DNA from 3 places in the Bacillus halotolerans genome. Region 3 is predicted to be linked to each of the others. Evidence: a T-box and tRNA genes for the amino acid it is inferred to sense, from the RefSeq annotation. Region 3 holds a T-box; the other regions hold tRNA genes.

Region 1 (9,621 bases), 940 kb from region 3:
CAGTAGGGAATCTTCCGCAATGGACGAAAGTCTGACGGAGCAACGCCGCGTGAGTGATGAAGGTTTTCGGATCGTAAAGCTCTGTTGTTAGGGAAGAACAAGTACCGTTCGAATAGGGCGGTACCTTGACGGTACCTAACCAGAAAGCCACGGCTAACTACGTGCCAGCAGCCGCGGTAATACGTAGGTGGCAAGCGTTGTCCGGAATTATTGGGCGTAAAGGGCTCGCAGGCGGTTCCTTAAGTCTGATGTGAAAGCCCCCGGCTCAACCGGGGAGGGTCATTGGAAACTGGGGAACTTGAGTGCAGAAGAGGAGAGTGGAATTCCACGTGTAGCGGTGAAATGCGTAGAGATGTGGAGGAACACCAGTGGCGAAGGCGACTCTCTGGTCTGTAACTGACGCTGAGGAGCGAAAGCGTGGGGAGCGAACAGGATTAGATACCCTGGTAGTCCACGCCGTAAACGATGAGTGCTAAGTGTTAGGGGGTTTCCGCCCCTTAGTGCTGCAGCTAACGCATTAAGCACTCCGCCTGGGGAGTACGGTCGCAAGACTGAAACTCAAAGGAATTGACGGGGGCCCGCACAAGCGGTGGAGCATGTGGTTTAATTCGAAGCAACGCGAAGAACCTTACCAGGTCTTGACATCCTCTGACAATCCTAGAGATAGGACGTCCCCTTCGGGGGCAGAGTGACAGGTGGTGCATGGTTGTCGTCAGCTCGTGTCGTGAGATGTTGGGTTAAGTCCCGCAACGAGCGCAACCCTTGATCTTAGTTGCCAGCATTCAGTTGGGCACTCTAAGGTGACTGCCGGTGACAAACCGGAGGAAGGTGGGGATGACGTCAAATCATCATGCCCCTTATGACCTGGGCTACACACGTGCTACAATGGACAGAACAAAGGGCAGCGAAACCGCGAGGTTAAGCCAATCCCACAAATCTGTTCTCAGTTCGGATCGCAGTCTGCAACTCGACTGCGTGAAGCTGGAATCGCTAGTAATCGCGGATCAGCATGCCGCGGTGAATACGTTCCCGGGCCTTGTACACACCGCCCGTCACACCACGAGAGTTTGTAACACCCGAAGTCGGTGAGGTAACCTTTATGGAGCCAGCCGCCGAAGGTGGGACAGATGATTGGGGTGAAGTCGTAACAAGGTAGCCGTATCGGAAGGTGCGGCTGGATCACCTCCTTTCTAAGGATATTTACGGAATATAAGACCTTGGGTCTTATAAACAGAACGTTCCCTGTCTTGTTTAGTTTTGAAGGATCATTCCTTCGAAACGTGTTCTTTGAAAACTAGATAACAGTAGACATCACATTCAATTAGTAACACAAGATATCACATAGTGATTCTTTTTAACGGTTAAGTTAGAAAGGGCGCACGGTGGATGCCTTGGCACTAGGAGCCGATGAAGGACGGGACGAACACCGATATGCTTCGGGGAGCTGTAAGCAAGCTTTGATCCGGAGATTTCCGAATGGGGAAACCCACCACTCGTAATGGAGTGGTATCCATATCTGAATTCATAGGATATGAGAAGGCAGACCCGGGGAACTGAAACATCTAAGTACCCGGAGGAAGAGAAAGCAAATGCGATTCCCTGAGTAGCGGCGAGCGAAACGGGATTAGCCCAAACCAAGAGGCTTGCCTCTTGGGGTTGTAGGACACTCTATACGGAGTTACAAAGGAACGAGGTAGATGAAGAGGTCTGGAAAGGCCCGCCATAGGAGGTAACAGCCCTGTAGTCAAAACTTCGTTCTCTCCAGAGTGGATCCTGAGTACGGCGGAACACGTGAAATTCCGTCGGAATCCGGGAGGACCATCTCCCAAGGCTAAATACTCCCTAGTGACCGATAGTGAACCAGTACCGTGAGGGAAAGGTGAAAAGCACCCCGGAAGGGGAGTGAAAGAGATCCTGAAACCGTGTGCCTACAAGTAGTCAGAGCCCGTTAACGGGTGATGGCGTGCCTTTTGTAGAATGAACCGGCGAGTTACGATCCCGTGCAAGGTTAAGCAGAAGATGCGGAGCCGCAGCGAAAGCGAGTCTGAATAGGGCGCATGAGTACGTGGTCGTAGACCCGAAACCAGGTGATCTACCCATGTCCAGGGTGAAGTTCAGGTAACACTGAATGGAGGCCCGAACCCACGCACGTTGAAAAGTGCGGGGATGAGGTGTGGGTAGGGGTGAAATGCCAATCGAACCTGGAGATAGCTGGTTCTCTCCGAAATAGCTTTAGGGCTAGCCTCAAGGTAAGAGTCTTGGAGGTAGAGCACTGATTGGACTAGGGGCCCCTACCGGGTTACCGAATTCAGTCAAACTCCGAATGCCAATGACTTATCCTTGGGAGTCAGACTGCGAGTGATAAGATCCGTAGTCGAAAGGGAAACAGCCCAGACCGCCAGCTAAGGTCCCAAAGTATACGTTAAGTGGAAAAGGATGTGGAGTTGCTTAGACAACCAGGATGTTGGCTTAGAAGCAGCCACCATTTAAAGAGTGCGTAATAGCTCACTGGTCGAGTGACTCTGCGCCGAAAATGTACCGGGGCTAAACGTATCACCGAAGCTGCGGACTGTTCTTCGAACAGTGGTAGGAGAGCGTTCTAAGGGCTGTGAAGCCAGACCGGAAGGACTGGTGGAGCGCTTAGAAGTGAGAATGCCGGTATGAGTAGCGAAAGAGGGGTGAGAATCCCCTCCACCGAATGCCTAAGGTTTCCTGAGGAAGGCTCGTCCGCTCAGGGTTAGTCGGGACCTAAGCCGAGGCCGAAAGGCGTAGGCGATGGACAACAGGTTGATATTCCTGTACCACCTCCTCACCATTTGAGCAATGGGGGGACGCAGGAGGATAGGGTAAGCGCGGTATTGGATATCCGCGTCCAAGCAGTTAGGCTGGGAAATAGGCAAATCCGTTTCCCATAAGGCTGAGCTGTGATGGCGAGCGAAATATAGTAGCGAAGTTCCTGATTCCACACTGCCAAGAAAAGCCTCTAGCGAGGTGAGAGGTGCCCGTACCGCAAACCGACACAGGTAGGCGAGGAGAGAATCCTAAGGTGATCGAGAGAACTCTCGTTAAGGAACTCGGCAAAATGACCCCGTAACTTCGGGAGAAGGGGTGCTCTGTTAGGGTGCAAGCCCGAGAGAGCCGCAGTGAATAGGCCCAGGCGACTGTTTAGCAAAAACACAGGTCTCTGCGAAGCCGTAAGGCGAAGTATAGGGGCTGACGCCTGCCCGGTGCTGGAAGGTTAAGAGGAGCGCTTAGCGTAAGCGAAGGTGCGAATTGAAGCCCCAGTAAACGGCGGCCGTAACTATAACGGTCCTAAGGTAGCGAAATTCCTTGTCGGGTAAGTTCCGACCCGCACGAAAGGCGCAACGATCTGGGCACTGTCTCAACGAGAGACTCGGTGAAATTATAGTACCTGTGAAGATGCAGGTTACCCGCGACAGGACGGAAAGACCCCGTGGAGCTTTACTGCAGCCTGATATTGAATGTTGGTACAGCTTGTACAGGATAGGTAGGAGCCTTGGAAACCGGAGCGCCAGCTTCGGTGGAGGCATCGGTGGGATACTACCCTGGCTGTATTGACCTTCTAACCCGCCGCCCTTATCGGGCGGGGAGACAGTGTCAGGTGGGCAGTTTGACTGGGGCGGTCGCCTCCTAAAAGGTAACGGAGGCGCCCAAAGGTTCCCTCAGAATGGTTGGAAATCATTCGCAGAGTGTAAAGGCACAAGGGAGCTTGACTGCGAGACCTACAAGTCGAGCAGGGACGAAAGTCGGGCTTAGTGATCCGGTGGTTCCGCATGGAAGGGCCATCGCTCAACGGATAAAAGCTACCCCGGGGATAACAGGCTTATCTCCCCCAAGAGTCCACATCGACGGGGAGGTTTGGCACCTCGATGTCGGCTCATCGCATCCTGGGGCTGTAGTCGGTCCCAAGGGTTGGGCTGTTCGCCCATTAAAGCGGTACGCGAGCTGGGTTCAGAACGTCGTGAGACAGTTCGGTCCCTATCCGTCGCGGGCGCAGGAAATTTGAGAGGAGCTGTCCTTAGTACGAGAGGACCGGGATGGACGCACCGCTGGTGTACCAGTTGTTCTGCCAAGGGCATCGCTGGGTAGCTATGTGCGGACGGGATAAGTGCTGAAAGCATCTAAGCATGAAGCCCCCCTCAAGATGAGATTTCCCATTCCGCAAGGAAGTAAGATCCCTGAAAGATGATCAGGTTGATAGGTCTGAGGTGGAAGTGTGGCGACACATGGAGCTGACAGATACTAATCGATCGAGGACTTAACCTAATTTCTAATGATGTCACACCTGTTATCTAGTTTTGAGAGAATATCTCAAAAAAACTCTTGACTTTTCAAGATATACATAGTATAATGTTAAATGTCACTGAGATTGTCTGGTGATGATGGCGAAGAGGTCACACCCGTTCCCATGCCGAACACGGAAGTTAAGCTCTTCAGCGCCGATGGTAGTCGGGGGTTTCCCCCTGTGAGAGTAGGACATCGCCAGGCAGACTTCATTCCGCAGTAGCTCAGTGGTAGAGCTATCGGCTGTTAACCGATCGGTCGTAGGTTCGAATCCTACCTGCGGAGCCATTATTGGAGAGCTGTCCGAGTGGTCGAAGGAGCACGATTGGAAATCGTGTAGGCGGTCAACTCCGTCTCAAGGGTTCGAATCCCTTGCTCTCCGCCACTGATATTTATACATAATCACAATTGAAAGTCTGGGCCCGTTGGTCAAGCGGTTAAGACACCGCCCTTTCACGGCGGTAACACGGGTTCGAATCCCGTACGGGTCATTATATGATGGAGGATTAGCTCAGCTGGGAGAGCATCTGCCTTACAAGCAGAGGGTCGGCGGTTCGAGCCCGTCATCCTCCACCATTATCATCGCGGGGTGGAGCAGTTCGGTAGCTCGTCGGGCTCATAACCCGAAGGTCGCAGGTTCAAATCCTGCCCCCGCAACCAATTAAAATCAAATGGTCCGGTAGTTCAGTTGGTTAGAATGCCTGCCTGTCACGCAGGAGGTCGCGGGTTCGAGTCCCGTCCGGACCGCCATTTAAATAATAAGGCTCGGTAGCTCAGTTGGTAGAGCAACGGACTGAAAATCCGTGTGTCGGCGGTTCGATTCCGTCCCGAGCCACCACCTATGCCGGTGTAGCTCAATTGGTAGAGCAACTGACTTGTAATCAGTAGGTTGGGGGTTCAAGTCCTCTTGCCGGCACTGTTTTTTCAAAACTTAATGTGGAGGGGTAGCGAAGTGGCTAAACGCGGCGGACTGTAAATCCGCTCCCTCAGGGTTCGGCAGTTCGAATCTGCCCCCCTCCACCATTTATAGGGGCATAGTTTAACGGTAGAACAGAGGTCTCCAAAACCTCCGGTGTGGGTTCGATTCCTACTGCCCCTGCCAAATTTATGACATCTTGAGATTATGGCGGTTGTGGCGAAGTGGTTAACGCACCAGATTGTGGCTCTGGCACTCGTGGGTTCGATTCCCATCAATCGCCCCATATTATCATTGGGCTATAGCCAAGCGGTAAGGCAACGGACTTTGACTCCGTCATGCGTTGGTTCGAATCCAGCTAGCCCAGTCTCACTTTTTTATATCAATTGAATATAATGTATTAAGTCCCTTAAGATGCGGAAGTAGTTCAGTGGTAGAACACCACCTTGCCAAGGTGGGGGTCGCGGGTTCGAATCCCGTCTTCCGCTCCAATTACGGCGGCATAGCCAAGTGGTAAGGCAGAGGTCTGCAAAACCTTTATCCCCGGTTCGAATCCGGGTGTCGCCTTTCTTTTGCCGGGGTGGTGGAATTGGCAGACACACAGGACTTAAAATCCTGCGGTAGGTGACTACCGTGCCGGTTCAAGTCCGGCCCTCGGCACCAATTTTACTTACTTGATAAGTTAAATTGGTGTTTGTGCTTGAAAATATAATGAAGCTAATCATATCAATGATCTACTTATGTAGATCATTTTTTTATTGTATGAAAGTGTCGATGTAAGCATTGGGCTGTATTTCATAAAAAGTCGCTTTAGCCCTTTATTATTATATTCCCCAAAAAACTTTTTGAAATACATTGACACTTTATCATATCCATGATATATTTATATTCGTCGGTTAGATACGACGTAAAACTTGCCGGTGTGGCGGAATTGGCAGACGCGCACGACTCAAAATCGTGTTCCTTCTGGAGTGTCGGTTCGACCCCGACCACCGGTATACAAAAGAACCCCGTTTCTTACTTATGTAAGAAACGGGGTTTCGTTTTTATTAAAAGAAGGAGCCTATATTAATAAGCAGAGGCTCCTTTTTGTTATTTACTCAGCATATTGGTCGATGATCTCTTCTAAGACCTCTTCAAGTTGTTCGATATCATCAAGCTCTGATTGTCTGAAACGGACACGTACGAGCTGCTCTCCGTCATTATACATCTCTTCCAGCCATCCACGCAGGCCTCTTGCCCGGCGATCAACTTCGAAAATAATTTCTAAACCGTCTTCCTCTAAAAGAAAAATAAGCTCTAATTCATCAAGCATCTGACGGTAATAGCCTGATGTTGGAACAAACTCAAATTCTTGAACGAAAGGCAGACGGCGCTGGAAGTAAGATGCCTGTTCACAGTCTGCTTCGTTAAGACGGAAGCCAAGGTTCTCAATTGCTTCTAATACATTTTCAACCCAAGGATGTGCTTCTACGAAGATACGATCGTGATCTGATTTATCAATACCGCCTTGAATGTCAAGGTCTGTCACTACTGCGACTTCTACCTTCCCTACAGTAATCGGTGTATCAAGAGGCAGGATGAAGGAGAACGGAAATTGATGTTCTTCCCCAGGCTGAATGGTGAATGAACCAGTTACCCGAAAAGAATGAATTGTTGCGTGTTTCCGGCGCTCTTCATCGTCTTTTACAATGACATATCTTGTGTTGAGCTGTAAATCAATATAACGGATATCCTGGGCGATTTTCCCGCCTTTTACATGTACAGTTCCGCGGACTTCTTCTCCTGGACAATACGCATCTTTCTCCAAAATGGTATCGACTTTTGCTGCACCGATGCCGGCACTTGCGGCAAGTTTCTTAAAAAATGACATATTAGATCTTCCCCTTTTTCTTTTTCTCAACAGTTATACGTGGGAAGAAGGAAAAAAGGTTCATTTATTTTGAAATAAATGAACCTTTTTTCCTATATTCGTTTATCTGAGGGACAGACTAAAAGTGATGCTTAAGTATAGGAGGAGATATGAATGAATAAAGAAACGATGGTCGCTGATGAATTACATAGAATGTTTTTAGCTGGTGAGCTGCAAATCACAGTCGAGGAGGACATTAACAATCTTTCAGAAAGACTGAGAAGCGGTGAACTCAGATTAGACAGTTTGACCGGGGAAGACGCGTTTATAAAAGAAACAGTAAACGAAGCGTTAAGAAGAGTGGAGCAATAAAATAGAGAGACGGCTTCTCAAAATGAGAGACCGTCTTTTTTTATGGTTTAAGAAGCACTTTAATGGCTCCGTCTGTTTTCGTATCAAACACCTCATAACCGTGCTTTGCTTGATCTAACGGCAGAACATGTGTGATGATGTCGCCCGGATCTACTTTACCTGTAGCAATCAGTTCATACAGGTACGGCATATAATGAATGACGGGGGCTTGGCCGGTTCTAATATTTACGTTCCTTTGGAAGATGTCTCCAAATGGAAATGCATTGTATCTCATTCCGTACACACCTGTCACTTGAATTGTGCCGCATTTTCTGACAGCCTGTGCCGCCGTTACCAGCGCACCCATGGCTCCGCCGTGCATTTTAACACCGGTGGCGAGAAATTCAAGCGGGGACATTTTGCCGTCCATTCCGACGCAGTCGATGACGACATCTGCACCGCCCTGTGTGATTTCTTTCAAATATGAACCAGCGTTTTCGTGATGCTCGAAATTAACGATTTCTACATTGTTTGTTTTTTTTGCGTGCTGAAGGCGATAGTCTACATAATCCACTGCAATGACTCTTTTGGCGCCTTTCATCCATGCGAATTTTTGCGCGAGCAGCCCGACAGGACCGCAGCCGAGAATAATGACGGTATTTCCCTCTTTTACTCCTGCGTTGTCTACGCTCCAATAGGCTGTCGACATAGCGTCTGAAAGCAATACCAATTTCTCATCTTCTACTTCACAGTCATCAGGAAGTTTAAAGGGAGTGAAGTTAGCATAGGGGACGCGCATGTATTCAGCCTGGCCTCCGGGATAGCCGCCTGCTGAGTCTGAATAGCCAAAATAAGCACCGACTTCGCCGTTTGCATTTGAATTGTCACATTGGCTTTCAAGCTGGTTTTTGCAGAAAAAACATTCGCCGCAGCTGACGTTAAACGGTATGATGACACGATCGCCTTTTTTAACCTTGTGAACGTCGGGGCCTGTTTCTTCAACAATGCCCATTGGTTCATGGCCGATGATATAATCTTCAGGAAAATTGGGAACCATGCCGTGAATTAGGTGTAAATCAGATCCGCAGATTGCTGTGGTTGTCAGTTTGACGATGATATCATCAGGTTTTTTGATTTCTGGCGCTTTTACCTCTTTGACGCGGACGTCTTTAATGCCTTGATAAGTAACAGCTTTCATTCATGATGTCTCCTTATTGTTTAGTGATCGGGCGTTGCGAATGTTCCGAGACGGTTCGTGTTATCGGGGAAAAGTTTTAGCCCGGCGATATCAACGGCTGTTTGTGCTGATTTCATATCGATTTGAAATTGTTTGTCCAAGTCAGAAGGGAAAAGCCAGCCTTTTTCCATCATGAGCTGTGATAGTTCTCCGTGCAGGTAAATAGCTGCGTCTAATTGATTGCGCAATGCTGTTCTGAGTTCTGGGCTTGCGGTTTCCGTGATGGCGACAGCATAATTTTTGATACCGGTTTTTACGGAAATTAAGAAATCTAGGGCAAGTGCTGAATCAGCAAGGTCAGGCATGCCTTTTGCGTTTTTCGGGTCTAAGAAATCGTTCAATGATAGTCACCTCCTGTTATTGTCGGGGCCTTTTGATAGAGGCTCTGAAGCTCAGTTACGTCCCGTACAGACTGCTGTACATCCTTCTCCATAAGGGCTCTCAGTTCCTGATCGAACACCAGTCCCTGCATCATTTTTGATTTAAGTAAACATACGGTTTTGAAGTTGAGGATTTCGTGTAAATCAACTGTTTCGTGGTTTGCCAAACGGTCTTGTTCCATTTTTTCGGTCACCTCCTGATTCAAAGGTATTTTTACCTTGTATCATGCTTTTATGCGAAAGTGCTATAATGGGTAAAATATTTTCTTGGGGAGTCGGATGATGAAACAGATTATTGCGATGGGCGGCGGAGGTTTTTCAATGGAACCAGATCATCTGGTTCTTGATCAATTTATCATTAATCAGTCAAAGCATCCCTCACCTCGCATTTGTTTTTTGCCAACGGCAAGCGGGGATGCGGAGAACTATGTTCAGCGGTTTTACCATGCTTTTCAAAAGCTTGATTGTGACCCGTCTCATTTGTCTTTATTTAAGCCGCCGACAACAGATTTAGCCTCCTTTATTATGGAGAAAGATGTGATTTATGTCGGCGGGGGAAATACAAGAAATTTGCTGGTGC
Region 2 (9,621 bases), 1.1 Mb from region 3:
CGGCCCAGACTCCTACGGGAGGCAGCAGTAGGGAATCTTCCGCAATGGACGAAAGTCTGACGGAGCAACGCCGCGTGAGTGATGAAGGTTTTCGGATCGTAAAGCTCTGTTGTTAGGGAAGAACAAGTACCGTTCGAATAGGGCGGTACCTTGACGGTACCTAACCAGAAAGCCACGGCTAACTACGTGCCAGCAGCCGCGGTAATACGTAGGTGGCAAGCGTTGTCCGGAATTATTGGGCGTAAAGGGCTCGCAGGCGGTTCCTTAAGTCTGATGTGAAAGCCCCCGGCTCAACCGGGGAGGGTCATTGGAAACTGGGGAACTTGAGTGCAGAAGAGGAGAGTGGAATTCCACGTGTAGCGGTGAAATGCGTAGAGATGTGGAGGAACACCAGTGGCGAAGGCGACTCTCTGGTCTGTAACTGACGCTGAGGAGCGAAAGCGTGGGGAGCGAACAGGATTAGATACCCTGGTAGTCCACGCCGTAAACGATGAGTGCTAAGTGTTAGGGGGTTTCCGCCCCTTAGTGCTGCAGCTAACGCATTAAGCACTCCGCCTGGGGAGTACGGTCGCAAGACTGAAACTCAAAGGAATTGACGGGGGCCCGCACAAGCGGTGGAGCATGTGGTTTAATTCGAAGCAACGCGAAGAACCTTACCAGGTCTTGACATCCTCTGACAATCCTAGAGATAGGACGTCCCCTTCGGGGGCAGAGTGACAGGTGGTGCATGGTTGTCGTCAGCTCGTGTCGTGAGATGTTGGGTTAAGTCCCGCAACGAGCGCAACCCTTGATCTTAGTTGCCAGCATTCAGTTGGGCACTCTAAGGTGACTGCCGGTGACAAACCGGAGGAAGGTGGGGATGACGTCAAATCATCATGCCCCTTATGACCTGGGCTACACACGTGCTACAATGGACAGAACAAAGGGCAGCGAAACCGCGAGGTTAAGCCAATCCCACAAATCTGTTCTCAGTTCGGATCGCAGTCTGCAACTCGACTGCGTGAAGCTGGAATCGCTAGTAATCGCGGATCAGCATGCCGCGGTGAATACGTTCCCGGGCCTTGTACACACCGCCCGTCACACCACGAGAGTTTGTAACACCCGAAGTCGGTGAGGTAACCTTTATGGAGCCAGCCGCCGAAGGTGGGACAGATGATTGGGGTGAAGTCGTAACAAGGTAGCCGTATCGGAAGGTGCGGCTGGATCACCTCCTTTCTAAGGATATTTACGGAATATAAGACCTTGGGTCTTATAAACAGAACGTTCCCTGTCTTGTTTAGTTTTGAAGGATCATTCCTTCGAAACGTGTTCTTTGAAAACTAGATAACAGTAGACATCACATTCAATTAGTAACACAAGATATCACATAGTGATTCTTTTTAACGGTTAAGTTAGAAAGGGCGCACGGTGGATGCCTTGGCACTAGGAGCCGATGAAGGACGGGACGAACACCGATATGCTTCGGGGAGCTGTAAGCAAGCTTTGATCCGGAGATTTCCGAATGGGGAAACCCACCACTCGTAATGGAGTGGTATCCATATCTGAATTCATAGGATATGAGAAGGCAGACCCGGGGAACTGAAACATCTAAGTACCCGGAGGAAGAGAAAGCAAATGCGATTCCCTGAGTAGCGGCGAGCGAAACGGGATTAGCCCAAACCAAGAGGCTTGCCTCTTGGGGTTGTAGGACACTCTATACGGAGTTACAAAGGAACGAGGTAGATGAAGAGGTCTGGAAAGGCCCGCCATAGGAGGTAACAGCCCTGTAGTCAAAACTTCGTTCTCTCCAGAGTGGATCCTGAGTACGGCGGAACACGTGAAATTCCGTCGGAATCCGGGAGGACCATCTCCCAAGGCTAAATACTCCCTAGTGACCGATAGTGAACCAGTACCGTGAGGGAAAGGTGAAAAGCACCCCGGAAGGGGAGTGAAAGAGATCCTGAAACCGTGTGCCTACAAGTAGTCAGAGCCCGTTAACGGGTGATGGCGTGCCTTTTGTAGAATGAACCGGCGAGTTACGATCCCGTGCAAGGTTAAGCAGAAGATGCGGAGCCGCAGCGAAAGCGAGTCTGAATAGGGCGCATGAGTACGTGGTCGTAGACCCGAAACCAGGTGATCTACCCATGTCCAGGGTGAAGTTCAGGTAACACTGAATGGAGGCCCGAACCCACGCACGTTGAAAAGTGCGGGGATGAGGTGTGGGTAGGGGTGAAATGCCAATCGAACCTGGAGATAGCTGGTTCTCTCCGAAATAGCTTTAGGGCTAGCCTCAAGGTAAGAGTCTTGGAGGTAGAGCACTGATTGGACTAGGGGCCCCTACCGGGTTACCGAATTCAGTCAAACTCCGAATGCCAATGACTTATCCTTGGGAGTCAGACTGCGAGTGATAAGATCCGTAGTCGAAAGGGAAACAGCCCAGACCGCCAGCTAAGGTCCCAAAGTATACGTTAAGTGGAAAAGGATGTGGAGTTGCTTAGACAACCAGGATGTTGGCTTAGAAGCAGCCACCATTTAAAGAGTGCGTAATAGCTCACTGGTCGAGTGACTCTGCGCCGAAAATGTACCGGGGCTAAACGTATCACCGAAGCTGCGGACTGTTCTTCGAACAGTGGTAGGAGAGCGTTCTAAGGGCTGTGAAGCCAGACCGGAAGGACTGGTGGAGCGCTTAGAAGTGAGAATGCCGGTATGAGTAGCGAAAGAGGGGTGAGAATCCCCTCCACCGAATGCCTAAGGTTTCCTGAGGAAGGCTCGTCCGCTCAGGGTTAGTCGGGACCTAAGCCGAGGCCGAAAGGCGTAGGCGATGGACAACAGGTTGATATTCCTGTACCACCTCCTCACCATTTGAGCAATGGGGGGACGCAGGAGGATAGGGTAAGCGCGGTATTGGATATCCGCGTCCAAGCAGTTAGGCTGGGAAATAGGCAAATCCGTTTCCCATAAGGCTGAGCTGTGATGGCGAGCGAAATATAGTAGCGAAGTTCCTGATTCCACACTGCCAAGAAAAGCCTCTAGCGAGGTGAGAGGTGCCCGTACCGCAAACCGACACAGGTAGGCGAGGAGAGAATCCTAAGGTGATCGAGAGAACTCTCGTTAAGGAACTCGGCAAAATGACCCCGTAACTTCGGGAGAAGGGGTGCTCTGTTAGGGTGCAAGCCCGAGAGAGCCGCAGTGAATAGGCCCAGGCGACTGTTTAGCAAAAACACAGGTCTCTGCGAAGCCGTAAGGCGAAGTATAGGGGCTGACGCCTGCCCGGTGCTGGAAGGTTAAGAGGAGCGCTTAGCGTAAGCGAAGGTGCGAATTGAAGCCCCAGTAAACGGCGGCCGTAACTATAACGGTCCTAAGGTAGCGAAATTCCTTGTCGGGTAAGTTCCGACCCGCACGAAAGGCGCAACGATCTGGGCACTGTCTCAACGAGAGACTCGGTGAAATTATAGTACCTGTGAAGATGCAGGTTACCCGCGACAGGACGGAAAGACCCCGTGGAGCTTTACTGCAGCCTGATATTGAATGTTGGTACAGCTTGTACAGGATAGGTAGGAGCCTTGGAAACCGGAGCGCCAGCTTCGGTGGAGGCATCGGTGGGATACTACCCTGGCTGTATTGACCTTCTAACCCGCCGCCCTTATCGGGCGGGGAGACAGTGTCAGGTGGGCAGTTTGACTGGGGCGGTCGCCTCCTAAAAGGTAACGGAGGCGCCCAAAGGTTCCCTCAGAATGGTTGGAAATCATTCGCAGAGTGTAAAGGCACAAGGGAGCTTGACTGCGAGACCTACAAGTCGAGCAGGGACGAAAGTCGGGCTTAGTGATCCGGTGGTTCCGCATGGAAGGGCCATCGCTCAACGGATAAAAGCTACCCCGGGGATAACAGGCTTATCTCCCCCAAGAGTCCACATCGACGGGGAGGTTTGGCACCTCGATGTCGGCTCATCGCATCCTGGGGCTGTAGTCGGTCCCAAGGGTTGGGCTGTTCGCCCATTAAAGCGGTACGCGAGCTGGGTTCAGAACGTCGTGAGACAGTTCGGTCCCTATCCGTCGCGGGCGCAGGAAATTTGAGAGGAGCTGTCCTTAGTACGAGAGGACCGGGATGGACGCACCGCTGGTGTACCAGTTGTTCTGCCAAGGGCATCGCTGGGTAGCTATGTGCGGACGGGATAAGTGCTGAAAGCATCTAAGCATGAAGCCCCCCTCAAGATGAGATTTCCCATTCCGCAAGGAAGTAAGATCCCTGAAAGATGATCAGGTTGATAGGTCTGAGGTGGAAGTGTGGCGACACATGGAGCTGACAGATACTAATCGATCGAGGACTTAACCTAATTTCTAATGATGTCACACCTGTTATCTAGTTTTGAGAGAACACTCTCAAATTGTTTGGTGGCGATAGCGAAGAGGTCACACCCGTTCCCATGCCGAACACGGAAGTTAAGCTCTTCAGCGCCGATGGTAGTCGGGGGTTTCCCCCTGTGAGAGTAGGACGCCGCCAAGCAATTGCACGTTAGTGCAATTATGGAGGATTAGCTCAGCTGGGAGAGCATCTGCCTTACAAGCAGAGGGTCGGCGGTTCGAGCCCGTCATCCTCCACCATTCTTACTATACATAATATGTTTACATATGAGCCGGTGTAGCTCAATTGGTAGAGCAACTGACTTGTAATCAGTAGGTTGGGGGTTCAAGTCCTCTTGCCGGCACCACTTTTATATGATATAATATTCAAGTCTCTTGTAAGAAGAGCCATTAGCTCAGTTGGTAGAGCATCTGACTTTTAATCAGAGGGTCGAAGGTTCGAGTCCTTCATGGCTCACCATTTATATGTTGCGGATGTGGCGGAATTGGCAGACGCGCTAGAATCAGGCTCTAGTGTCTTTACAGACGTGGGGGTTCAAGTCCCTTCATCCGCATCATTTCTGCGGAAGTAGTTCAGTGGTAGAACACCACCTTGCCAAGGTGGGGGTCGCGGGTTCGAATCCCGTCTTCCGCTCCAACTATACCATCCATGCCGGGGTGGTGGAATTGGCAGACACACAGGACTTAAAATCCTGCGGTAGGTGACTACCGTGCCGGTTCAAGTCCGGCCCTCGGCATTATAATTTGCGCCCGTAGCTCAATTGGATAGAGCGTTTGACTACGGATCAAAAGGTTAGGGGTTCGACTCCTCTCGGGCGCGCCATGATCTACATGAAATCGGGAAGTAGCTCAGCTTGGTAGAGCACATGGTTTGGGACCATGGGGTCGCAGGTTCGAATCCTGTCTTCCCGACCATTCTTGGGGCCTTAGCTCAGCTGGGAGAGCGCCTGCTTTGCACGCAGGAGGTCAGCGGTTCGATCCCGCTAGGCTCCACTTGATTTCAATATATGATTTGGCGGTGTAGCTCAGCTGGCTAGAGCGTACGGTTCATACCCGTGAGGTCGGGGGTTCGATCCCCTCCGCCGCTACCAAAGGACCTTTAGCTCAGTTGGTTAGAGCAGACGGCTCATAACCGTCCGGTCGTAGGTTCGAGTCCTACAAGGTCCACCACAATACGGAGGAATACCCAAGTCTGGCTGAAGGGATCGGTCTTGAAAACCGACAGGGGTGTCAAAGCCCGCGGGGGTTCGAATCCCTCTTCCTCCGCCATATATATTCTTACATTTTATCATCGCGGGGTGGAGCAGTTCGGTAGCTCGTCGGGCTCATAACCCGAAGGTCGCAGGTTCAAATCCTGCCCCCGCAACCAAACAAATATATCCTTTTAAATAAGGAGCGCCCGATGGGTGCAACTAATTAAAATGGTCCGGTAGTTCAGTTGGTTAGAATGCCTGCCTGTCACGCAGGAGGTCGCGGGTTCGAGTCCCGTCCGGACCGCCATTTAAATAATAAGGCTCGGTAGCTCAGTTGGTAGAGCAACGGACTGAAAATCCGTGTGTCGGCGGTTCGATTCCGTCCCGAGCCACCATTTACAAATATATATATTTTGGCGGTTGTGGCGAAGTGGTTAACGCACCAGATTGTGGCTCTGGCATTCGTGGGTTCGATTCCCATCAATCGCCCCAAAAAATTGCGGGTGTAGTTTAGTGGTAAAACCTCAGCCTTCCAAGCTGATGTCGTGGGTTCGATTCCCATCACCCGCTCCATTTCTATATCGTCATGGGCCTGTAGCTCAGCTGGTTAGAGCGCACGCCTGATAAGCGTGAGGTCGATGGTTCGAGTCCATTCAGGCCCACCATACCATGACTTTTACGTTCCACAGTAGCTCAGTGGTAGAGCTATCGGCTGTTAACCGATCGGTCGCAGGTTCGAATCCTGCCTGTGGAGCCATATGGAGAAGTACTCAAGTGGCTGAAGAGGCGCCCCTGCTAAGGGTGTAGGTCGTGTAAGCGGCGCGAGGGTTCAAATCCCTCCTTCTCCGCCATGACGGCCCGTTGGTCAAGCGGTTAAGACACCGCCCTTTCACGGCGGTAACACGGGTTCGAATCCCGTACGGGTCATCCTGAAACCTTGCATATCCTGCAAGGTTTTTTTGTTTTCTAAAACTATATGATATGCGTCTGATTTTGTTTTTTATTCTATATCAAATTTACAACAAAAAACTCCATATCTTTTGTTTTTCTTCAGAAAATGAAGTTTTATGTCAATAAATATAAGCGCTTTCTAGAAAGGGCTTTTTTTTATTTCTACGAATAAATAATATAAATGAAAACTATGATGTCAGAAAGGATGATTACATGGCCGCTGCCAGCCCAACAGCACATGATGTTTATCTTTTTCACGAAGGCAGTCTGTTTAAAAGCTATCAGCTGTTTGGCTCGCATTATCGCGAGCTGAATGGCCAAAGCGGGTATGAATTTTGTGTGTGGGCGCCGCATGCGTCAGAAGTTCGAGTGGCTGGAGATTTTAACAGCTGGTCAGGTGAGCTTCATGTTATGCAGAAAGTTAATGATCATGGCATTTGGACGTTATTTGTTCCAGGTTTGAAAGAAAAGGAACGATATAAGTATGAAATCGTGACAAATAGCGGTGAGACCATGCTGAAGGCAGACCCGTATGCTTTTTATTCAGAAGTAAGACCGAATACGGCGTCTCTTACTTACGATCTTGCAGGGTACAGCTGGCATGATCAAAAGTGGCAGAAGAAGCAGAAAGCTAAAACGATATATGAAAAGCCGGTTTTTATTTATGAGCTTCATCTTGGTTCATGGAAGAAGCATCCCGATGGCACGCTTTACTCCTATGAAGAATTAGGCCAGTTTCTTATTCCTTATATCAAAGAGCAGGGATTTACCCATATCGAGCTGCTGCCCGTTTATGAACATCCTTATGATCGCTCTTGGGGTTATCAAGCAACGGGGTATTACAGCCCGACAAGCCGATTTGGCACGCCTCATGATTTGATGAGGTTTGTTGATGAATGCCATCAGGCAAACATCGGCGTCATACTTGATTGGGTCCCCGGACATTTTTGTAAAGATTCGCATGGGCTTTATATGTTTGATGGAGCGCCTCTTTACGAATATCAAAAAGAGCGTGACAGGGAGAACTGGCTGTGGGGCACCGCTAACTTTGATTTAGGAAAACCGGAAGTTCATAGTTTTTTAATTTCTAATGCGTTGTACTGGGCGGAATTCTATCATATAGATGGCTTTAGGGTCGATGCCGTGGCTAATATGCTGTATTGGCCAAATCAGGATGAACGCCATACGAATCTCTATGCAGTTGAATTTTTAAAAAAGCTAAATCAAACAATGCGAGAGGCATATCCGCATGTCATGATGATAGCGGAAGATTCCACCGAATGGCCTCAAGTAACAGGTTCTGTTGAGGAAGGGGGACTCGGCTTTCATTTTAAATGGAATATGGGCTGGATGAATGATGTGCTGAAATATATGGAGACGCCTGCTGAACAAAGGCGGCACTGCCATCAGCTTGTGTCTTTTTCCTTGCTTTATGCGTTTAGTGAACATTTTGTATTGCCATTTTCTCATGACGAAGTCGTCTATGGAAAAAAATCACTTCTTCATAAAATGCCTGGCGACTATTGGCAGAAATTTGCCCAATATCGGCTTTTACTCGGTTATATGACGGCTCATCCCGGAAAAAAACTCATTTTTATGGGATCAGAATTTGCCCAATTCGATGAATGGAAAGATACAGAACAGCTTGATTGGTTTTTGAACTCCTTCCCCATGCATCAAAAAGCAAGTGTTTTTACTCAAGATCTTCTCCGCTTTTATCAAAAAAGCAAAATCCTTTATGAAAATGACCATCGTGCTCAGTCATTTGAATGGATTGATGTCCACAATGAGGAGCAATCAATCTTTTCTTTTATTCGGTATGGCAGACGGCACGGTGAGGCGCTTATCATCTTATGTAATTTTACACCCTCGGTCTATCATCAATATGATGTTGGCGTTCCCTTTCTTACCCAATATATCGAAGTGTTGAACAGTGACAATGAAAAATATGGGGGCTCAGGTCAATTGAATAAAAAGCCGTTGGCAGCCAAAGCTGGAGCTGTTCATCACAAACCGTGCTATATCACAATGACAATCCCCCCTTATGGCATTTCGATTATGCGGGCGGTGAAAAAAAGAGGAGAGATAAATGAATGAAAAAACAATGTGTGGCTATGCTCCTTGCCGGCGGGAAGGGCAGCCGTCTCAGCGGATTAACAAAAAACATGGCAAAACCGGCCGTATCTTTTGGGGGAAAATACAGGATTATTGATTTTACGCTCAGCAACTGTTCGAATTCAGGCATAGACACAGTAGGCATCTTAACGCAATATCAGCCGCTGGAGCTGAATTCCTATATTGGCATTGGCAGTGCATGGGATCTTGACAGGCACAATGGCGGCGTTACGGTATTGCCTCCTTATGCCGAGTCATCCGAAGTGAAATGGTATAAAGGGACGGCAAGCGCAATTTATGAAAATCTCAATTACCTGAACCAGTACGATCCTGAGTATGTGCTGATCTTATCAGGCGATCACATTTATAAAATGGACTACGGCAAAATGCTTGATTTTCATATTGAAAAGAAAGCGGATGTGACCATCTCCGTGATTGAAGTAGGATGGGAAGAAGCGAGCCGATTCGGCATCATGAAGACAAATGAAGACGGGATAATCACACATTTTGATGAAAAGCCTAAATTTCCAAAGAGCAATTTGGCATCCATGGGTATTTATATTTTCAATTGGCCGCTCTTGAAGCAATACCTTGAGATGGATGACCGGAATCCGTATTCAAGCCATGACTTCGGCAAAGACATCATTCCTTTGCTTTTGGAGGAGAAAAAGAAGCTTTCCGCTTATCCGTTTAAAGGATATTGGAAGGATGTCGGCACGGTGCAGAGCTTATGGGAAGCCAATATGGATTTGCTGAAAGACCAGTCTGAGCTAAGGCTGTTTGAACGCAATTGGAAGATTTACTCTGTCAATCCGAATCAGCCTCCGCAATTTATTTCGCCTGAGGCGCAGGTTCATGACTCACTTGTGAATGAGGGGTGTGTTGTTTATGGGAATGTGTCTCACTCCGTTCTATTTCAAGGTGTCACCGTCGGTAAGCACGCAACGGTCAAGCGTTCAGTGATTATGCCGGATGTGACAATCGGTGAGCATGTCGTGATTGAGAATGCTATCGTGCCCAAG
Region 3 (9,621 bases):
GTTTTTAATAACGCATTAAAGGCGCCGATAGAAAGCATATGCACCTCATCTATGATATATACCTTATATGTGACGGCCGATGGGGCAAACTTCACTTTGTCGCGGATGTCACGAATTTCATCAACACCGTTGTTAGAAGCGGCGTCAATTTCTATGACATCGGATATGGACCCGTTTGTTATCCCTTTACAGGCTGCACATTCGTTGCATGGCTCATCAACAGGGGCGTGTTCACAGTTGACAGCTTTGGCAAATATTTTGGCCGCACTGGTTTTTCCCGTACCCCTTGGCCCGGAAAACAGATAAGCATGAGAAAATTTCTTTTGCAAAAGGGCATTTTGAAGCGTTTTTGTAATGTGCTCTTGTCCGACCACATCTTCAAAGCGCTGAGGCCTGAATACTCGATATAAAGCTTGGTAACTCACGGGTGCGCCCTCCTCCGTTATTCATCATTCCCATTATACATGAACCGTGTATCGATTCCAAAAGCTCTTTTACATAACAAAAAACTCACCTAATATTAGGTGAGTTTGAAAATTTGATGATTGATTTACCGTGCACCTTCTGTCGATTCGCTACCCTAAGCGTTACTTAAGCAGTTAGCTCGGCCCAGGCAACCCTGCGGCACATGAGAGGTTTCACTTAATGCTGCTTCCTTCCGGACCTGACATGGTTCATGAATTCCCATTGCGCAGGACCCAAACGTCAACACCACTTACTTAAGGCAGACCTTAAAGTAAACGAACCTCGAGAAGGGATTCGGCCCCGCTAGAGCGGATTGCGGGTACAGGGCACCGCTACCTCCCCGCTTAGCACGGCAAAATAAATATCAAATTTTATGTCGCATCTATGACGATGCACACATAAGTATATCCTTTTCCCCTAAAAATTGCAACCTTACTACTCAGACAAGTTTTTCCTAGAAGCTTTCTTCTTTTTTCTCAGATCTCTGAAAAACGCACTGAGCATTCCTCCGCATTCTTCCTCTAGCACACCGCTCACCACTTCAGCCTGATGATTAAAGCGTTCTTCCTGAAGAAGGTTCATTAACGTGCCTGAACAGCCTCCTTTTGGATCAAATGCGCCAAATACTACTTTCTCCACGCGTGAAAGCACGACGGCTCCGGCACACATCGGACAAGGCTCGAGGGTAACGTAAAGTGTTGCGCCTTCCAGTCTCCATGTTCCAAGTGACTTGCACGCTTCATCAATCACAAGCATTTCCGCATGAGCGATAGACCGCTGCTCTGTTTCTCTTAAATTGTGCGCGCGTGCCACGATTTTATCATTCACAACAAGCACGGCCCCGATCGGCACCTCGCCTTTCGCTTCAGCTTTTTTCGCTTCTTTTATTGCTTCTTTCATATAAAGTTCATCTTGATTCATCAGATTAGCTCTCTTTTCAAAGTTTTTTCCTTACCTAAAAAGGCTACATATTAACTATAACTTAAACAGAAAGGAGACTGTCGATGTCTAAAGCAGACACATCTCTTCTCATTGTAGACATGATCAATAATTTTGAATTTGATATGGGAGAAAGTCTCGCCAACAAAACAGAAAAAATCGTTCCTCACATTTTATCATTAAAAAAGCACGCAAGACAAAATGACTGGCCGATTATATACATTAATGATCATTACGGTCTTTGGCAAGCGGATATCCAAAATATCCAGCAAGAATGTGAAAACGAGAAAAGCAAGGCCATTATTGAAAAGATATCGCCCGAGGATGCCGACTATTTTTTAATCAAGCCGAAACACTCCGCTTTTTATGAAACAGCCCTCCATACCCTCCTGACTGAATTACAGGTGAAACGCATTGTCTTAACAGGGATAGCCGGAAATATATGCGTGCTGTTTACTGCTAATGATGCTTACATGAGAGAATACAGCATTACAATACCTAAGGACTGCATTGCTTCTAACAGCGATAAGGACAATGAATTCGCTCTAACCATGATGGAAAATGTTCTTTTCGCAGAAATTACAACTGAAGAACAAATTACAGAAAAACAAACATGATTAGCGCTTTCCTTTCATACATTGTAGCGATATGAAAGGAGGCGTTTTTCATTCAAATTTATGTGGTGAAACAAGGCGACACTCTTTCTGCTATCGCTTCACAATACAGAACAACTGCAAACGAAATCACAGAAACGAATGAAATACCGAATCCCGACAGCCTTGTTGTCGGACAAACCATTGTTATTCCAATAGCTGGCCAGTTTTATGATGTTCAACAAGGTGATACCCTGACATCCATCGCACAGCAATTTAATACAACAGCAGCTGAGCTTGCCAGGGTGAACCGCATCCAGTTAAATACCGTACTGCAGATTGGTTTCCGTTTATACATTCCTCCAGTTCCAAAAAGAGACATTGAATCAAGCGCTTATTTGGAGCCACGCGGAAATCAAGTCAGCGAAAATCTCCAGCAGGCGGCCAGAGAAGCATCGCCCTACTTAACGTACCTTGGCGCATTCAGTTTCCAGGCACAGCGTGATGGAACCTTAGTCGCACCGCCTTTAACGAATTTAAGAAGCATTGCAGAGAATCAAGGCACGACATTGATGATGATTATAACGAACCTAGAAAACCAGGCATTCAGCGATGAGCTCGGCCGGATCCTTTTGAACGACGATACTGTGAAAAGAAGACTTTTGAATGAAATAGTCGAGAATGCCAGAAGATATGGCTTCCGTGCTATTCATTTTGACTTTGAATACTTACGGCCCCAGGATAGAGAGGCATATAATCAATTTCTCCGCGAGGCAAGGGATCTTTTTCATCAAGAAGGCTTAGAAATTTCTACGGCGCTTGCCCCTAAAACAAGCGCAACACAGCAGGGCAGATGGTACGAAGCCCATGATTACAGAGCACATGGCCAAATTGTAGACTTTGTTGTCCTCATGACATATGAATGGGGATACAGCGGCGGACCCGCTCAAGCCGTTTCTCCAATAGGACCTGTTCGGAACGTCATTGAATATGCTTTAACCGAAATGCCCGCCAATAAAATTGTCATGGGGCAGAATTTATATGGATATGACTGGACACTGCCATATACAGCAGGAGGAACTCCGGCAAGAGCAATAAGCCCTCAGCAAGCCATTGTCATAGCCGAACAAAACAATGCCGACATCCAGTATGACCAAACCGCCCAAGCCCCTTTCTTCCGCTATACTGATGCAGAAAACAAAAGGCACGAGGTGTGGTTTGAAGACGCCCGTTCGATTCAGGCCAAATTCAATCTGATTAAAGAGCTTAATTTAAGAGGGATCAGCTACTGGAAGCTGGGGCTTTCCTTTCCTCAAAACTGGCTGCTGCTTTCTGATCAATTTCAAGTTGTCAAAAAGACGTTCCGTTAATTTGGAAACGTCTTTTTTTCATAGGGGAATCCAAGGGTTGTGATACAATATGAAGGTCAGCAATTGACGGACGTTTTTTAGAAATAAGGAGGATTCCAATGAATACAGCCCCTTTTATCGCAGTTGAAGGTCCTATCGGGGCAGGAAAAACAACGCTCGCGACGATGCTTTCACAAGAGCTTGGATTCCCTATGATCAGTGAGATTGTTGAGGATAACCCATACCTTGATAAGTTTTATGACAACATAGAGGAATGGAGCTTCCAGCTTGAGATGTTTTTTCTTTGTCACAGGTACAAACAGCTTGAGGATACCAGCCATCACTTTTTAAATGAAGGACAGCCTGTGATAGCTGATTATCATATTTATAAAAATGTGATTTTTGCTGAACGAACGCTGTCTGAACAGCAGCTCAACAAATACAGAAAGATTTTTCATCTTCTTACCGATGATCTTCCTAAGCCAAATTTCATCATTTACATAAAGGCAAGTCTGCCCACATTGTTACACCGCATTGAAAAACGCGGGCGTCCCTTTGAGAAAAAAATTGAAACAAGCTATTTGGAACAGCTGATCGCAGATTATGACATCGCCATCAAGCAGCTGCAGGAAGCAGACCCATATCTTACGGTGTTAACAATAGATGGCGATTCAGAGGATTTCGTTTTGAATAAGAGCGATTTTGAACGTATTGCCGCCCATGTAAAGGAGCTTATAAAATGAAGGAACATCATATCCCTGAGAATTCAATCATTACAGTAGCAGGAACAGTAGGTGTCGGAAAATCTACTTTAACAAGAGCATTGGCTAAACGGCTTGGCTTTAAAACCTCTCTTGAGGAAGTCGATCATAACCCATACTTAGAAAAATTCTATCATGATTTTGAACGCTGGAGCTTCCATCTGCAAATCTACTTCTTAGCTGAACGATTCAAAGAACAGAAAAATATTTTTGAAGCCGGCGGAGGGTTTGTACAGGATCGTTCTATTTATGAGGATACTGGGATTTTTGCAAAAATGCACGCTGACAAAGGGACGATGTCAAAGATTGATTATAAAACCTATACAAGCCTGTTTGAAGCAATGGTCATGACACCGTATTTCCCGCATCCTGATGTGCTGATCTATTTAGAAGGCGATCTGGAAAACATATTAGCCCGGATTGAAGAACGCGGACGTGAAATGGAGCTTCAAACAGATCGGTCTTATTGGGAAGAAATGCACACGCGTTACGAAAACTGGATCAGCGGTTTTAACGCTTGCCCTGTCCTGAAAATCCGTATTGAGGATTATGACTTGAAGAATGATGAAAGTTCTATCGAGAACATTGTTGATCAAATCGCAACTGTCATTCATGAAACGAAAAAAAAGTGAATCTCATGACCTGAGATTCACTTTTTTATGATATTAAAAAATCCGTTGCAAACGATGCAACGGACAAAACAATCTCCAATATATGCTTGAGTTTCATTAGAATTAAAATCAATATGGCGGAGGAAGAGGGATTCGAACCCCCGCGGGCTTTGACACCCCTGTCGGTTTTCAAGACCGATCCCTTCAGCCGGACTTGGGTATTCCTCCGTATCGACAAGACTTACTATATCATGAATGTTTTATGATGGTCAAGCATTTTTAAAAACTTTTTTTGTTTTTATGAAAATGTTTAATTTAAATAGCAAAAGGCGCGCCTTATCAGGCACACCTTTTCAGCTTTACGCTTTGATGACTTCTCTATTTCCCATATAAGGACGAAGCACTTTTGGTATAATGACGCTTCCGTCTTCCTGCTGATAATTTTCTAAAATAGCGGCAACTGTTCTTCCAACTGCCAAACCTGAACCGTTCAATGTGTGTACATGCTCTGGTTTGCCTTTCACTTCACGTCTAAAACGAATGTTCGCACGTCTGGCTTGGAACGCTTCGAAGTTGCTGCAAGAAGAAATTTCACGATATGTGTCTTGGCTCGGAATCCAAACTTCTATATCGTATTTTTTCGCAGCCGTAAATCCTAAATCTCCCGTACACATGCTCATTACACGGTATGGAAGTTCCAACAGCTGGAGCACACGCTCAGCCTGGTTTGTTAGTTTTTCTAACTCATCATAAGAATCTTCCGGCTTTACAAACTTCACAAGCTCCACTTTATTAAACTGGTGCTGACGGATTAATCCGCGTGTATCGCGCCCTGCTGAACCAGCTTCTGAACGGAAACAGGCACTGAATGCCGCATAATTAATCGGCAGGCTGTCACCTGACAGAATTTCATCCCGATGCATATTTGTGATCGGCACTTCAGCAGTCGGAATCAAGAAGTAATCCTCTTCCCTGATCTTAAACGCATCCTCTTCGAACTTTGGAAGCTGTCCTGTTCCCGTCATGCTTGCACGGTTTACCATATAAGGCGGGATAACCTCAGTATAGTTATACTCATCCACATGAAGGTCAAGCATAAAGTTATAAAGCGCACGCTCCAAACGAGCACCTAAGCCTTTATAAAACACGAAGCGGCTTCCTGTTACCTTCGCAGCACGTTCAAAATCAAGAATGCCGAGCTCATCAGCAATATCCCAATGCGGTTTTGGCTCATGTGCAAATGAAGGTGTTTCGCCCCATTTCCGGATTTCTACGTTATCATCTTCCGTTTCACCGGCTGGCACTGATTCATGCGGAATATTCGGGATTGAAAGAAGAATGGTCTCAAGCGCAGATTCTACTGTTCTTAATTCTTCATCAAGTTTTTTAATTTCCTCGCCGACTTCACGCATTTCTTTAATGATGTGATCCGCGTCTTTTTTCTCGCGTTTCAAAGCAGCTACCTGCTGGGATACTTCATTCCGTTTTCCTTTTAGTTCTTCTACTTTTCCGATAAGCTCTCTTCTTTTATCATCAAGCTCCTCGAACTTATCAAAATCTGTTAAGTCTTCGCCTTTGTGTACAAGCTTTGCTTTAATTTCTTGAAAATTTGCTCTCAGCATTTTCGTATCAAGCATGCGAAACACTCCTTTTTTCATTAAATTCATTGAATTATCGAAAATAAAAAGAGCCCTCATCCCCATGAAAGGGACGAGAGCTCTCGCGTTGCCACCCTGATTGAAAACAAGCCATAGACTTGTTTTCCGCTTTCACACATAACGGTTATCCCGTAAATGCCTACTTCATTCAGCATTTCGCTCAAGGATGGATTCAGACAGCATCTTTCACCGATTCACACCAACCATCGGCTCTCTTAGAAAGAGAGGCTTCCTACTAGTTCCTATCAACGCTTTTCGATCTTTATTTGTGTTTATAATGTACTATAAGTTTCCACAGCTTTCAACTGTTTTATACAAGGGCTTTCTGCTTGTATTCCTCGACCATTTGAACGAACAGCTTTGTCACTCGATGATCCTCTGTCAGCTCCGGATGGAACGAACAGCCCAAGAAATTACCCTGTTTAGCCGCAACAATGCGTCCGTTATGCTCAGAAAGCACTTCAACATTTTCACCGGCTTCCAAGATATGCGGCGCACGGATGAATACACCAGTGAAAGGTTCGTCCAGCCCTTTAATGGTTAAATCAGCTTCAAAGCTGTCAACCTGCCGGCCAAACGAATTCCGTTCAACAACTACATTCAGCAAACCTAAATGAGCGTTATCTGAACCGGCAATTTCCTTTGCTAAAATAATTAAACCGGCACATGTCCCAAACAGCGGTTTTCCCTGAGCAGCAAACTCACGCAATGGCTCCATGAATTGATACGTATCAATTAAACGGCGCATTGTCGTGCTTTCTCCGCCCGGCAAAATTAAACCATCGATTTCTTTTAGCTGCTCTGGGCGTTTAATAACAAGTCCAGCTGCACCGCATGATTCAATTGCATGGATATGCTCTCTTACTGCTCCTTGAAGTCCTAGTACACCTATTGTTAACATGTCGCAGCTCTCCTATATTCTTACCAGCCGCGTTCTTGCATACGCTGTTCTGGAAGTAAATTTGAGATTTCGATCCCTTTCATTGCAGTTCCAAGCTCTTTTGAAAGCTCTGCAATCAATTTATAATCAGTGAAGTGAGTTGTCGCTTCCACAATTGCTTTTGCGAATTTTGCAGGATTGTCTGATTTGAAGATACCAGAACCAACAAATACACCGTCAGCGCCAAGCTGCATCATAAGTGCCGCATCAGCAGGAGTCGCTACGCCGCCAGCCGCAAAGTTAACGACAGGAAGTTTACCGTCTCTTTTAATTTGTTGAAGCAGCTCATAAGGCGCTCCCAAATTTTTCGCTTCAGTCATCAGCTCATCATCGCTCATTGCAACTACTTTGCGCACTTGAGCGTTTACCTTGCGCATATGGCGAACGGCTTCGACGATATTACCAGTTCCAGGCTCCCCTTTTGTACGAAGCATAGAAGCGCCTTCAGCAATACGGCGTGTTGCTTCGCCGAGGTCACGGCAGCCGCACACGAAAGGAACTGTATATTCATTTTTATTCAAATGAAATTCTTCGTCAGCCGGAGTCAGAACTTCACTTTCATCAATATAATCAACACCCATAGCCTCAAGCACACGCGCTTCAACAATATGTCCGATACGCGCTTTTGCCATTACAGGGATGGATACAGCATTCATTACTTCTTCCACGATTGTAGGGTCTGCCATACGGGCAACTCCTCCAGCCGCACGAATATCAGCTGGTACACGTTCTAGCGCCATTACAGCGACAGCTCCAGCCTCTTCAGCAATTTTCGCTTGTTCCGCATTGATTACGTCCATGATGACGCCGCCTTTTTGCATTTCTGCCATTCCGCGTTTTACACGTTCAGTACCTGTTTGAGCCATTTCTTGGTCCCCCTAATCAAGGTATAGTTATATGATTTCTATTTCTTATTGTATCCTAGAAATCCAATAATTCATATGGATATAACTTATTTTATTCGGTTTTTAGGGCTTTGAAAATCATTTTTTATTAAAAATTGGGTTTTTTCAGTATATTAAGCGAAAGAGCCCTAACATCAATCAGAGCTCTTTCAATTCATTAAAACCAGCCAGTTACTGTATCAACAATGCTTCCCCAGATACCAGCGAAAAATCCGCCGATGCTGCGCATTGTTAAAACAAACCAGTTTGCTTTATCTACATTTTCTTTCGTCACAAGGTCTACACCTGCCAGGCTGCTGTTAAGGAATCCATAGTCCTTTTCATCACCTGTATATTCCGCAGTCAGTTTCCCAACCTTCGTCCCTTTTTTCACAGGGGCAGTCAAAGTGTCTTTGTTTAAAGTGACTTTTGCTTTGTAATTCTTTTCTTCACCATTTTTGACAGGAAGAGAAAATGCCTTGCTTGTGACAATGCCTACTTTTTTCTCTTTACCTTTATCTACAGAAATGGTTTTATGGCCTTTTACCTGATCGCCTTCAGCATAAATTTCTTTCATTGAGAAATTGTTGAAAGCATAATCAAACATTTTTTTCGTTTCATCGAAACGGCCAGTGTGAATGTTGCCTTTTGCGTTTAACACCACAGTGATGACACGCATTCCGTTTCTTTCAGCAGTTCCTGTGAAACATGAACCCGCAGAGTCAGTAGAACCTGTTTTCAGTCCATCTACAGTTGCACCTTTGTACTCGCTGACTAGACCCTTCAGCATAAAGTTCCAGTTCGGCATGTCCATTTCATCATCTGTGCCTTTTCTGAACTTCATTTTTGAGATGCTGGAAGTTTCTAAAATCTCAGGGTAGTCAGTAATCAGGTGATCTGCAAGAATAACCATATCCTTAGCAGAAACTTCACTTTCTTCATCTACGCTTGTCCCTTCAGGCTGCTTGCCGTGAAGATCTTTGTTTTCAAGACCTGTTGCATTAACAAATTTGTAATTTGTTAATCCCAGTTCTTTTGCTTTTGCATTCATTTTTTCAACGAACTTTGTTTCAGAGCCTGCAATAACTTCTGCAATGGCAATCGCAGCCGCATTTGCAGAATAGATTGCTGTCGCTTGATAAAGTTCTTTTACTGTGTATTTTCCGTCTTTTCGAAGAGGAACGTTTGATAAACTGTTATCTTGGGAAATCTCATACACATAGTCATCAGGCGTATAGGTTTGATCCCATTTTACTTTGCCTTCATCAATTGCTTCTAATAACAGATACTCTGTCATCATCTTTGTCATACTTGCAATTGGCAGTCTTTTCTCTGCATTTTTGCTGTAAAGAATTTTACCTGAAGAAGCTTCGATCATAATAGCAGCTGATGCGTTGATATCAATTGGATCGCTGGCAGCC

What was found. The T-box of region 3 lies ahead of serS (serine--tRNA ligase). A T-box ahead of a tRNA ligase gene usually reads a tRNA of that ligase, here a tRNA-Ser.
Region 1: it encodes a tRNA-Ser, which carries the amino acid that the T-box ahead of serS (serine--tRNA ligase) is inferred to sense. The anticodon was not compared.
Region 2: it encodes a tRNA-Ser, which carries the amino acid that the T-box ahead of serS (serine--tRNA ligase) is inferred to sense. The anticodon was not compared.

What each region holds. Positions count from the first base shown of each region.
Region 1 covers NZ_CP029364.1:1,041,779-1,051,399, reverse strand. Annotated here, with positions in the region: rRNA gene DIC78_RS05370 (16S ribosomal RNA) at 1-1,190, shown strand, start outside; rRNA gene DIC78_RS05365 (23S ribosomal RNA) at 1,360-4,287, shown strand; rRNA gene rrf (5S ribosomal RNA) at 4,394-4,509, shown strand; tRNA gene DIC78_RS05355 (tRNA-Asn) at 4,519-4,593, shown strand; tRNA gene DIC78_RS05350 (tRNA-Ser) at 4,599-4,690, shown strand; tRNA gene DIC78_RS05345 (tRNA-Glu) at 4,725-4,796, shown strand; tRNA gene DIC78_RS05340 (tRNA-Val) at 4,806-4,881, shown strand; tRNA gene DIC78_RS05335 (tRNA-Met) at 4,889-4,965, shown strand; tRNA gene DIC78_RS05330 (tRNA-Asp) at 4,979-5,055, shown strand; tRNA gene DIC78_RS05325 (tRNA-Phe) at 5,068-5,143, shown strand; tRNA gene DIC78_RS05320 (tRNA-Thr) at 5,149-5,221, shown strand; tRNA gene DIC78_RS05315 (tRNA-Tyr) at 5,244-5,328, shown strand; tRNA gene DIC78_RS05310 (tRNA-Trp) at 5,334-5,407, shown strand; tRNA gene DIC78_RS05305 (tRNA-His) at 5,432-5,507, shown strand; tRNA gene DIC78_RS05300 (tRNA-Gln) at 5,517-5,588, shown strand; tRNA gene DIC78_RS05295 (tRNA-Gly) at 5,638-5,712, shown strand; tRNA gene DIC78_RS05290 (tRNA-Cys) at 5,718-5,788, shown strand; tRNA gene DIC78_RS05285 (tRNA-Leu) at 5,796-5,884, shown strand; tRNA gene DIC78_RS05280 (tRNA-Leu) at 6,138-6,219, shown strand; gene spo0M (sporulation control protein Spo0M) at 6,318-7,094, opposite strand; gene DIC78_RS05270 (hypothetical protein) at 7,248-7,445, shown strand; gene DIC78_RS05265 (zinc-dependent alcohol dehydrogenase) at 7,486-8,622, opposite strand; gene DIC78_RS05260 (spore coat protein) at 8,643-9,002, opposite strand; gene DIC78_RS05255 (hypothetical protein) at 8,999-9,223, opposite strand; gene DIC78_RS05250 (Type 1 glutamine amidotransferase-like domain-containing protein) at 9,324-9,621, shown strand, end outside.
Region 2 covers NZ_CP029364.1:3,124,277-3,133,897, forward strand. Annotated here, with positions in the region: rRNA gene DIC78_RS16000 (16S ribosomal RNA) at 1-1,215, shown strand, start outside; rRNA gene DIC78_RS16005 (23S ribosomal RNA) at 1,385-4,312, shown strand; rRNA gene rrf (5S ribosomal RNA) at 4,367-4,482, shown strand; tRNA gene DIC78_RS16015 (tRNA-Val) at 4,505-4,580, shown strand; tRNA gene DIC78_RS16020 (tRNA-Thr) at 4,612-4,687, shown strand; tRNA gene DIC78_RS16025 (tRNA-Lys) at 4,725-4,800, shown strand; tRNA gene DIC78_RS16030 (tRNA-Leu) at 4,811-4,894, shown strand; tRNA gene DIC78_RS16035 (tRNA-Gly) at 4,903-4,977, shown strand; tRNA gene DIC78_RS16040 (tRNA-Leu) at 4,992-5,077, shown strand; tRNA gene DIC78_RS16045 (tRNA-Arg) at 5,087-5,163, shown strand; tRNA gene DIC78_RS16050 (tRNA-Pro) at 5,179-5,255, shown strand; tRNA gene DIC78_RS16055 (tRNA-Ala) at 5,261-5,333, shown strand; tRNA gene DIC78_RS16060 (tRNA-Met) at 5,355-5,431, shown strand; tRNA gene DIC78_RS16065 (tRNA-Ile) at 5,434-5,510, shown strand; tRNA gene DIC78_RS16070 (tRNA-Ser) at 5,517-5,609, shown strand; tRNA gene DIC78_RS16075 (tRNA-Met) at 5,633-5,709, shown strand; tRNA gene DIC78_RS16080 (tRNA-Asp) at 5,764-5,840, shown strand; tRNA gene DIC78_RS16085 (tRNA-Phe) at 5,853-5,928, shown strand; tRNA gene DIC78_RS16090 (tRNA-His) at 5,950-6,025, shown strand; tRNA gene DIC78_RS16095 (tRNA-Gly) at 6,033-6,106, shown strand; tRNA gene DIC78_RS16100 (tRNA-Ile) at 6,122-6,198, shown strand; tRNA gene DIC78_RS16105 (tRNA-Asn) at 6,216-6,290, shown strand; tRNA gene DIC78_RS16110 (tRNA-Ser) at 6,294-6,384, shown strand; tRNA gene DIC78_RS16115 (tRNA-Glu) at 6,389-6,460, shown strand; gene glgB (1,4-alpha-glucan branching enzyme) at 6,698-8,581, shown strand; gene DIC78_RS16125 (glucose-1-phosphate adenylyltransferase) at 8,578-9,621, shown strand, end outside.
Region 3 covers NZ_CP029364.1:1,982,434-1,992,054, forward strand. Annotated here, with positions in the region: gene dnaX (DNA polymerase III subunit gamma/tau) at 1-425, opposite strand, end outside; RNA gene ffs (signal recognition particle sRNA large type) at 554-818, opposite strand; gene tadA (tRNA adenosine(34) deaminase TadA) at 901-1,386, opposite strand; gene DIC78_RS10105 (cysteine hydrolase family protein) at 1,470-2,021, shown strand; gene DIC78_RS10110 (glycosyl hydrolase family 18 protein) at 2,084-3,367, shown strand; gene dgk (deoxyguanosine kinase) at 3,466-4,089, shown strand; gene dck (deoxyadenosine/deoxycytidine kinase) at 4,086-4,739, shown strand; tRNA gene DIC78_RS10125 (tRNA-Ser) at 4,854-4,946, opposite strand; gene serS (serine--tRNA ligase) at 5,078-6,355, opposite strand; T-box leader at 6,422-6,634, opposite strand; gene pdxT (pyridoxal 5'-phosphate synthase glutaminase subunit PdxT) at 6,687-7,277, opposite strand; gene pdxS (pyridoxal 5'-phosphate synthase lyase subunit PdxS) at 7,298-8,182, opposite strand; gene dacA (D-alanyl-D-alanine carboxypeptidase) at 8,379-9,621, opposite strand, start outside.